DNA from 3 places in the Idiomarina sp. 017G genome. Region 1 is predicted to be linked to each of the others. Evidence: predicted binding sites of a transcription regulator. Region 1 holds the regulator's gene; each other region holds the start of a gene.
What was found. The regulator ArgR, encoded in region 1, controls arginine synthesis, uptake and breakdown. The targets are predictions, from matches to a motif close to ANTGAATANNTATTCANT.

Region 1 (3,148 bases):
GCTGCTACGCTGGGTTTGGTTATCAGCTGTGGTGGTGCAGGCAGTAACGCCCAGCAAACCAAAAATAAGTATCAGATTACGCATGATTTTTCCTTGCGGTGTCATAACGAATACAGGCATTCTATAATGCCTCTTACGCTAATTAATGTAAAAGCGAATAGAACGAACCCACAAAAATAACAGTTAAATGGGAGAATAGGGTGGATAAAGCTCAGTCAGGAGTCTACGCGGAACCTAATCTGCATGGTCTGACGTTGTTTTGTCACGTCATGAGCGACGACGTTGAAAGTTTACGTCGCAAGTTAGCTCGTTTTCCAGCAATTTTACGCGATCTTGACGCCCGTTTCTCTGAAGGCATGTTAACAGGCTTTGTTGGCATAGGGGCGGACTACTGGGATATTCTTTATCCGCATAAGCGACCGCTTCACTTGCAGGCTTTTCCCGAGCTCAGCGATGGCGACCGTGAAGCGCCAAGACACCCCTATGATCTTGTTATACAGATTCGTTGTGATCGTTTTGACGCTAACTACTTGGCGGGACGCACGTTAATGGAATGGTTTGGCTACGACATTGAAGTGGCTGAGCAAATCCGTTCCTTTCGTTATCTGGACGGCCGCGACTTAACCGGCTTTATCGATGCGCCGGATAACCCGCGGGGTATGCGCAAGCGTAAAGTCGCTTTAGTTGAGGCGCAGGACGATGCGGACTTTGTCGACGGCAGCTACTTATTCGTACAGAAGTTTCGGCATGACTTGCGTCGTTGGGACTACTTAGGCCCTGAAAAGCAGGAGCTGCTAATGGGACGCGAGAAAGTATCTGGTGAACGTTTATCAGAAGCCAAAATCGAAGGTGTCACTCACGCTGCGAAAAGTCGCTTAATTGATAGTAGCGAACAGCCTATTCCACTATTGCGGCAGAATATGCCCTGGGGCGACTTGCGCGAACAGGGGCTTCTGGCAATGTATTTTAGCCATTCGCCTAAAATGGTTGTTCAGTGGCTAAAGAACCGTTATTACGCCGACGAACAGGGAGCTTACGACCCTTTACTAGATTACTCACAAGCCGTGTCCAGCTCAGGTTTTTTTGTTCCTTCAATGCGCTTTATGGAAGCGAACAAAGAAGTTGCCGACGACATAGCTGACTATGAAGAGGGCAGTACCGCCTGATTCGCAAACAGCTCGCGTACTTTTCGCAGAGTGAATTCAATATCAGCAACTTTAAGCGGTGCAATAAAAATCGTGTCGTCACCAGCAATAGTACCAAGTACGCCTTCCTTTTTACCGACCGAATCCAGCAACCGCGCAATTAACTGGGCGGCGCCCGGGCTTGTGCGAATAATGACCATCACATCATTATGCTGAATATCCAGTACAAGCTGGCTTAATGGTGCCCGGGTGGAAGGCACGGCTAAATCAGGCGGTAAACAGTAGACCATTTCCTGTTTCGCATTGCGGGTACGAACCGCTCCTTGCTTACTCAGCATGCGCGACACTTTAGACTGGCTAATGTTATCAAAGCCCTCGGCTTTTAAGGCGTTAACAATTTCCCCTTGAGAGCCATAACGCTCTTCGCGGAGCAAAGTTTTAAAAGCTTCGAGTAACGTGTCCTGCACCATGTGAGTGTCAAATTCCTATGCTGTTTACGTGCTATAATAATAGACAGTGTACTGCATAAAGATGCGCTATTCGAGTGCTGAATGTGTATCGCGCAAAGTTGTATTTTTATTGATATAGGAGTACAGTTTTGCCCCAAATTCTGCATTTTTAAGCAGTTTAAATTGACCAACAAAAACGGAGTCTGAGATGAAAGTAGCCGTATTAGGTGCGGCCGGTGGTATCGGCCAGGCATTGTCATTACTTCTGAAAACCCAATTACCAGCAGGTTCAGAGTTATCGTTGTATGACGTTGCGCCAGTAGTTCCAGGTGTGGCGGTTGACTTAAGTCATATCCCTACCGACGTGAAAGTAACAGGCTTCGGTAAAGACGACCTGGCATCAGCATTAGTTGGCAGCGACATCGTATTAATTCCTGCCGGCGTACCACGCAAGCCGGGCATGGATCGCTCTGACCTGTTCAACATGAACGCAGGCATCGTTAAAAACTTAGTGCAAGGCGTTGCAGACAACTGCCCTAACGCTTGTGTTGGTATCATTACTAACCCAGTAAACACCACCGTTCCAATCGCTGCTGAAGTACTGAAGCAAGCTGGTTGCTACGACAAGCGTAAGCTGTTCGGTGTTACCACACTTGACGTTATTCGTTCAGAAGCCTTTGTAGGTGAGTTGCGTGGTCTGAACCCGGAAAACGTTAATGTACCAGTTATCGGCGGGCACAGCGGTACCACTATTCTGCCATTGCTGTCTCAGGTTGAAGGCGTTGAGTTTACAGAGCAAGAAATCAAAGACTTAACTCACCGTATCCAGAATGCCGGTACTGAAGTTGTCGAAGCTAAAGCTGGCGGCGGCTCAGCAACCCTTTCTATGGGACAGGCAGCAGCACGTTTTGCATTGTCACTGCTGAAAGGTTTACAAGGTCAGGACACTATTGAATGCACCTACGTAGAAGGCCCGGGCGACAACGCTAAGTTCTTCGCGCAACCAGTACGCTTAGGCAAAAATGGCGCAGAAGAAATCCTGTCTTACGGCAAACTTAGTGCGTTCGAACAAAAATGCATGGACGAAATGCTAGACGGCCTGAAAGGCGACATCCAAACTGGCATCGACTTCGCCAGCTAAGCTGAAATAACTTTCAGCAGTCCGCTTTTGAAAATATTGGGGCGGCTATTACAGGAGACGCTACAAGCTCATCCATGAGCGCTCGACGAAGGCCGTCCCTGGCCTTCGACGCTCCTGTAATAGCCGCCCCAACATTTCCACGCTACTTGCTGAAAGTCATGTAGCCTGACGTTCACGTCAGGTCCAATGTGCAATATCCCACCTGATGTGAACATCAGGCTACCTCCAGATAACCCGCAATGACTTCTCGCCAATACTGACCTTCCCCAATATTTTTCCAGCTAGACGTACGCTCAAATGTTCCAATTGATACACAGTGTTAGCTTTTTAATTATCAGGCTAGAAGATGGTTAAAAGGGGCAGGCTGTTGGATTACGAGCGTTACGAGTGTTGAAGGTTTCCGTGGCGGAGTG
Region 2 (3,148 bases), on a different contig from region 1:
CATGAGCTGGGAAAAATTGCCTTAACCAAGCTGTATTTGCGTTTATTTGATGATGTGCAGCGCGAATTCGCTATGCAAAGCGTTAACGATAAGTCACCCGAGCGCCACAATACTATTGTCACTTTAACTCCGGACGAACGCTTTCTACGCGACTTAATGCTGGAAAAGGATAAAGACGTGAGCTATCTGGTTGCTGAAGGCTGGGGGTTAAAGCGTGTTCCGGTAAGCAAACACTTATTGGCTTTTACGCAAAGCAAAACGAAAGACAAAGGCTATGAATCTGAATACGCGGAAGCCTTAGCCCAAGCTAATGCTTATTGCGAATTCAGAATGCTGCGGGAAGTGGACCTTGCCAGTCTGGAAGAGGGTAAACATCTACTCAATAAGCATTCAATAACGTCAGAAACTGTTGCTCGCTTGCACAATGTGAGCTTAAAACGCCCGCCAATTGTCGTGCCGGAATAGAGAGGTCAGCACTCAAACTCGGTGTCGATTAATAAATGCTCGAACACTTTACCGATATGCGCTTCCTCGTCAGTGAAGCGCACGCCAACACTTATCATTCCATGCTCTTTGCGCTGATTCATAATTTGACCTGAAAGAGTCAGAGGCTCTTTCTGAGAACCCGAGCCAATACTGATTTTTATATTCATATGAGTGACATTACCTGTCTGGTTCTGCGCCTTAAACACAATTCGACACCCGGCAGAAGAGATATCGACGATAACACCACTGGCCAATTTCTTTTTAGTGTTAGTCTGGCTGCCGTCAGCAGTAACATCGACTGGAATGTGTGTTCGAACCCTCCGCTGTGCGCGTAGTGCGCGATTCTCAATTTCTTTCGGATAATCCAGATACAGCAACCTGAACGGGATATTTGAGACGGCCCGGATCTTTGTTTTAAACGCCAGGCATTCACCCGCTTCTCCCTCTAAAACCAAGCGAACAATAACCGGGTTGCCTTCATATAACACATCGGCATAGCTGCCGTCAGTGCGTGGATTCGGCTGTTTTAACAATAAATAGTTACCGGTATCAAAGCCCACAACCTGAAGCTTGGTGCGCACCTTGGTCGCCGAAGAAAACTCAACATCAATTACGTCGCCCGGACGTAAGTAGGTAAGCTTTAACTGTGGTTGAGATGAGGCGTTCAGGGGCGGAGTCTGATTTTCCATAACGTCTTCTGTTGCCGAACATTTATTCAATAAGTCAGGCTAAATTAACACCAGTTAAAGATCAATGTAATTCTGCGTACTTAAATGTTAATTCGGAGAAAACATTTTCGTGACCTAAAAAATAATGACTAAAGATTCATGGTTTCAGTATGCATTAGCATAACTATTCGTATCTTATGCAAGAAAAGCGTAAACCCTCGGGATTAGGGATTTATAACCGAATTATCACAGACAAACTGCACAAATTTTGGCATAATAGCCGGCTACTTTTAGAGATGAATTTGTTGACACCTTTGTTAACTCGCTAAGGCGATAAGGACGAGAGTAATGACAGACAATAAGACAGTAAACCGTGAAATGTTTAATGATGTAATGGTTCCAAACTACAACCCGGCATCGATGATTCCAGTTAAAGGAGAAGGTGCTCGTGTTTGGGATCAAGAAGGTCGTGAGTATGTCGACTTTGCCGGTGGTATCGCTGTGAACTGTCTTGGTCATTGCCACCCAGCGATGGTGTCAGCCCTACAGGAACAGAGCCAGAAGTTGTGGCATCTAAGTAATGTTTTTACCAACGAACCGGCAATTCGTCTGGCGAAGAAATTAACCGAAGCCACCTTTGCTGATCGCGTTTACTACGCTAACTCAGGTGCTGAAGCCAACGAAGCGGCATTAAAGTTGGCGCGTCGCTGGGCAATTGAAAAGCACGGTGAGCATAAGCAACAAATTATTGCTTTTACCAAAGGTTTCCACGGACGCACCTTCTTTACCGTAACCGTGGGTGGCCAGCCAGCCTACTCTGACGGTTTTGGTCCAAAACCTGGTGCTATTGAGCATGTGGATTACAACAACATCGACGCGCTTAAGGAACTGATTTCCGACAAAACTTGCGCGGTAATGATGGAGCCATTGCAAGGTGAAGGCGGCGTAGTAAGCCCTGACGTGGAATTCGTGAAGGCGGTACGTGAACTGTGTAATGAAAACGACGCGTTATTGATTTTTGATGAAGTACAAACAGGCTTTGGCCGTACCGGTAGCCTCTATGCTTATGAACAGCTGGGCGTAACGCCGGATATTCTGACTTCAGCCAAGGCTTTAGGCGGTGGTTTCCCTATTGGCGCTATGCTGACAACAACGGAAATTGCTGAGCATCTTAAACCTGGTACTCACGGTAGTACTTACGGCGGTAACCCACTGGCATGTGCTGTATCAGAAGCGGTATTTGATGTTGTGAATACGAAAGAAACGCTGGACGGCGTGAAGCAACGTGAGCAGTGGTTCAAAGAGCAACTGGCCGCAATTAACGAAAAATATAACGTGTTCAGCGAAATTCGAGGTCAGGGCTTATTACTTGGCGCGGCAATGAATAAAGAGTACGAAGGGCGTGCGCGCGACTTCTTGCTGGCCGGTCAGGAGCATGGCGTGATGGTACTGATTGCCGGTGCTAATGTGGTGCGTTTTACCCCGTCACTGGTTATTTCTGAAGAAGACATTAAAGAAGGCCTGCAGCGCTTTGAAAAAGCTGTTGCTCAGGTCGTCGGTCAATAACTGAGGCTGTTTTATGTTGCTAATCAGACCCATTAAGCCGTCAGATTACGAAGCGTTATATCAGTGCGCGATTGAATCCGGTCATGGTTTTACTTCCTTACCGGTAGACCAGTCGCTGCTGGAGCGCCGCATTAATGCGGCGCAAAAAGCATTCGCTAAAGACACCGTTGAAACACCGGGCGATGAAAGCTACCTGTTTGTTATGGAAGATACCGAAACCGGTACTATTGCAGGTGTCAGTGGTATTGAAGCTGCGGTGGGTTTGAATGAAGCCTTCTGGCATTACCGTTTGGGTAAAGTTGTGCATCATTCAGAAAAGCTTAATATTTATAATGCGCTGGAAACCTTAACCTTGTGTAATGACTACACAGGTGTTTCTGAGCTATGCACTCTATTTTTGCGTGAACCCTACCGGCACAATATGAACG
Region 3 (3,148 bases), on a different contig from region 1:
GGTCTCGTCGTCATACAAACGCTTACCCAGCTTGTCGGCGTGGCTGCGTTCAAACGGTATCAAGTGGCGACGGTGTTGTTCCAGCCATTGTTTATAAGGGTGACGCTGCTTGAGTTCTTCTTCAATTTGGTCGTTATACCAAATTTTGCCGGTATAGGTATCCACCGCCATCATTTGTCCCGGTCCTAAGCGGCCTTTTTCAATCACTTCCTGCTCGTCGTAATCCCAGATACCCACTTCTGAGGCAATGGTCAGAATACCCGAACGGGTAAGAACATACCGCGCCGGACGCAGACCATTTCTATCCAGACTGCAGGCCACATGCCGACCGTTACTCATAACCACGCCGGCAGGCCCATCCCAGGGCTCCATATGCAGGGAGTTAAACTCGTAAAAGGCACGCATGTCATCAGACATGGTGGCATCGCCCTGCCATGCTGGTGGGATCAACAGGCGCATTGCCCGGAATAAATCCATGCCGCCAGCCAGCAATAGCTCCAGCATATTGTCTAAAGACGCAGAATCGGAGCCTGACAGTCCCACCAGTGGCTTTGCGTCCTGTAAGTCAGGCAGTAAGGGGGTCTGGAATTTATAAGCTCTTGCCTGCGTCCACTGTCGATTCCCGCGTATAGTATTAATTTCGCCGTTGTGGGCAAGGAACCGGAACGGCTGAGCCAGCGGCCAGCGCGGTTCCGTATTAGTAGAAAAGCGCTGATGGAAAACACAAATAGAGGTTTTCATTTCGGCATCGGCTAAGTCAGTGTAATAAGCCGGCAAGTCAGCTGCCATCATCAGGCCTTTATAGACTAAGACCAGACTCGACAACGAGGAAATATAGAGCTCATCCTGATTAGGCATCAGCTTTTCGACGCGTCTACGCGCCATATACAAGCGTCTTTCCAAATCTTTTTTACGCCAGCCCGGCGGAGCCGACACCAGAACCTGCTCAATAACCGGCTCAGACGATTTAGCGCCTTCACCCAGTACTTGGTTGTTGACCGGAACTTTACGCCAGCCAGTGACCGCTAAAGTCTCTCGTTGAAGCTCTTGCTCAATAAGGTGGCGGGCAGACTCGCGCTTATCCTTATCGCGACTAAAAAATACCATACCGACAGCGAATTTCTTACTGAGCTGCCAACCTTGAGTTTCTGCGTACTGGCGGAAAAACTGCTCGGGCATTTGCAGTAGTAGTCCGCAGCCATCTCCGGTTTTACCGTCGGCACCAATACCACCACGATGTTGCATACGGTCCAGCGCTTTTACTGCGGTAGAAATTAAACCTTGCTGAGCTTCGCCATTAATATCAGCGATAAGGCCGAAGCCGCAGTTATCACGGACATCAGCTGGATCATAAAGTCCCATGCTTATACCACTCGAATAATTATTCAATAAAGCTAGATTACCATGCAGGCATCAGCTTCGGTAGGCACTGGGGCTATTATTGTTACAAATATGTTGTATAGACAAAAAGTAAAAAGGCTCCCGAAGGAGCCTTTTAAATCACTTTAAAGTCGCTGCAAATTCCAGCATTCGGTCTAGCGGCACCATGGCTTTTTTGCCCAGAGCTTCATCGACATGAATCTCATGTGTTTCTCCACCGTCCGTTAACGCTTCTTCTATCGCTTTTAAGCCGTTCATTGCCATCCAGGGGCAATGCGCACAACTGCGACACGTTGCGCCGTTACCCGCAGTGGGGGCTTCAATAAAGGTCTTATTCGGTTGCAGCTGCTGCATTTTATAAAAAATGCCTTTGTCGGTAGCCACTATGAAGGTTTCATTTGGCAATTCCTGACTCGCCTTAATAAGCTGCGAGGTAGAACCGACCGCATCCGCCATCGCGACAATATTCTCCGGAGACTCCGGGTGCACGAGAATAGCCGCCTCGGGGTGAAGCTTTTTCATATCCTGCAGGGCTTTCGCTTTAAACTCATCATGCACGACGCAGGCGCCCTGCCACAACAACATATCAGCTCCGGTTTCCCGTGCAATATAACCGCCTAAATGCTTATCTGGTGCCCAAAGAATTTTTTCTCCTTTTGCATCCAAATGGTCAACAAGCTCAAGCGCCATACTGGATGTCACTACCCAGTCTGCACGAGCTTTTACCGCTGCTGAAGTATTCGCATAAACGACAACTGTCCGGTCAGGATGTTGATCACAAAATTCAGCAAATTTTTCTGGTGGACAGCCAAGATCAAGGGAACATTCGGCTTTCAATGTTGGCATCAACACTTGCTTATGAGGCGTAAGAATTTTAGCCGTCTCGCCCATAAAACGAACACCAGCTACAATCAGCTTCTTTGCCGGATGGTCGCGACCAAATCGAGCCATTTCTAAAGAATCGGCCACGCAGCCACCAGTTGCCTCGGCTAACGCCTGAATATCGGGGTCTGTGTAGTAGTGAGCCACCAATACAGCGTCTTCATCAATCAGAAGCTGCTTAATACGATTAATGGTTTCGGACTTCTCTTCCGCACTTAACGGTTTAGGCTTTGGCGGAAAAGTATAATCAAGGCTATCCAGAGTTTGAATCTCGGTCATGATACTACGGCTTGTTTTCCAAGTGTTCTTAATAAGTGAGGACTATTATAGCGGAATTCAAGGGATGCTTATAGCTAAGTCAGTATCACTCTTAATTCATCAGTATGGTTTGAGTGGTTTTCTTAATGGGGTATTCAGTGAAGTGGTGGGTTGTGCAGGATTCGAACCTGCGACCAATTGATTAAAAGTCAACTGCTCTACCAACTGAGCTAACAACCCATATTCTGGTAAATATTTTTATCGGCGACGTGGTGGGTTGTGCAGGATTCGAACCTGCGACCAATTGATTAAAAGTCAACTGCTCTACCAACTGAGCTAACAACCCAACGCCAATAATATTGCCCGTTTCTGCTTGGCAACGGCGGCATAGTTTACTGAAATAGTGCGCGTATGCAACTGAAAATTGAAAAAAACTGTGCGACTGCTTAATTCACGAACACATGTTGCCCAGTTGTTACTGATTTAAGCGTTGTTTTGCCAAATTAGCTTCGGTACTTTCCGGGTATTCTTCAATCACTTGCTGGTAATAAGCTTTTGCATCTGCCGATTTATCTTGCTCACTGGCGATAGCACCAAGCTTTAATAAACAATCACCACGTTTATTACT

Region 2: DEU30_RS12710 (aspartate aminotransferase family protein) is a predicted target of ArgR. The motif match lies at 1,299-1,316, and genes of this name have one in related genera.
Region 3: gltB (glutamate synthase large subunit) is a predicted target of ArgR. The motif match lies at 1,373-1,390, and genes of this name have one in related genera.

The regions. Positions count from the first base shown of each region.
Region 1 covers NZ_SNWT01000004.1:177,812-180,959, reverse strand. Annotated here, with positions in the region: gene DEU30_RS07805 (DUF885 domain-containing protein) at 1-84, opposite strand, end outside; gene DEU30_RS07800 (Dyp-type peroxidase) at 201-1,166, shown strand; gene argR (transcriptional regulator ArgR) at 1,142-1,615, opposite strand; gene mdh (malate dehydrogenase) at 1,803-2,735, shown strand.
Region 2 covers NZ_SNWT01000012.1:25,659-28,806, forward strand. Annotated here, with positions in the region: gene DEU30_RS12700 (HDOD domain-containing protein) at 1-465, shown strand, start outside; gene DEU30_RS12705 (flagellar brake protein) at 471-1,175, opposite strand; gene DEU30_RS12710 (aspartate aminotransferase family protein) at 1,503-2,720, shown strand; gene astA (arginine N-succinyltransferase) at 2,734-3,148, shown strand, end outside.
Region 3 covers NZ_SNWT01000001.1:96,062-99,209, reverse strand. Annotated here, with positions in the region: gene gltB (glutamate synthase large subunit) at 1-1,362, opposite strand, end outside; gene nadA (quinolinate synthase NadA) at 1,501-2,541, opposite strand; tRNA gene DEU30_RS00515 (tRNA-Lys) at 2,685-2,760, opposite strand; tRNA gene DEU30_RS00510 (tRNA-Lys) at 2,791-2,866, opposite strand; gene ybgF (tol-pal system protein YbgF) at 2,996-3,148, opposite strand, start outside.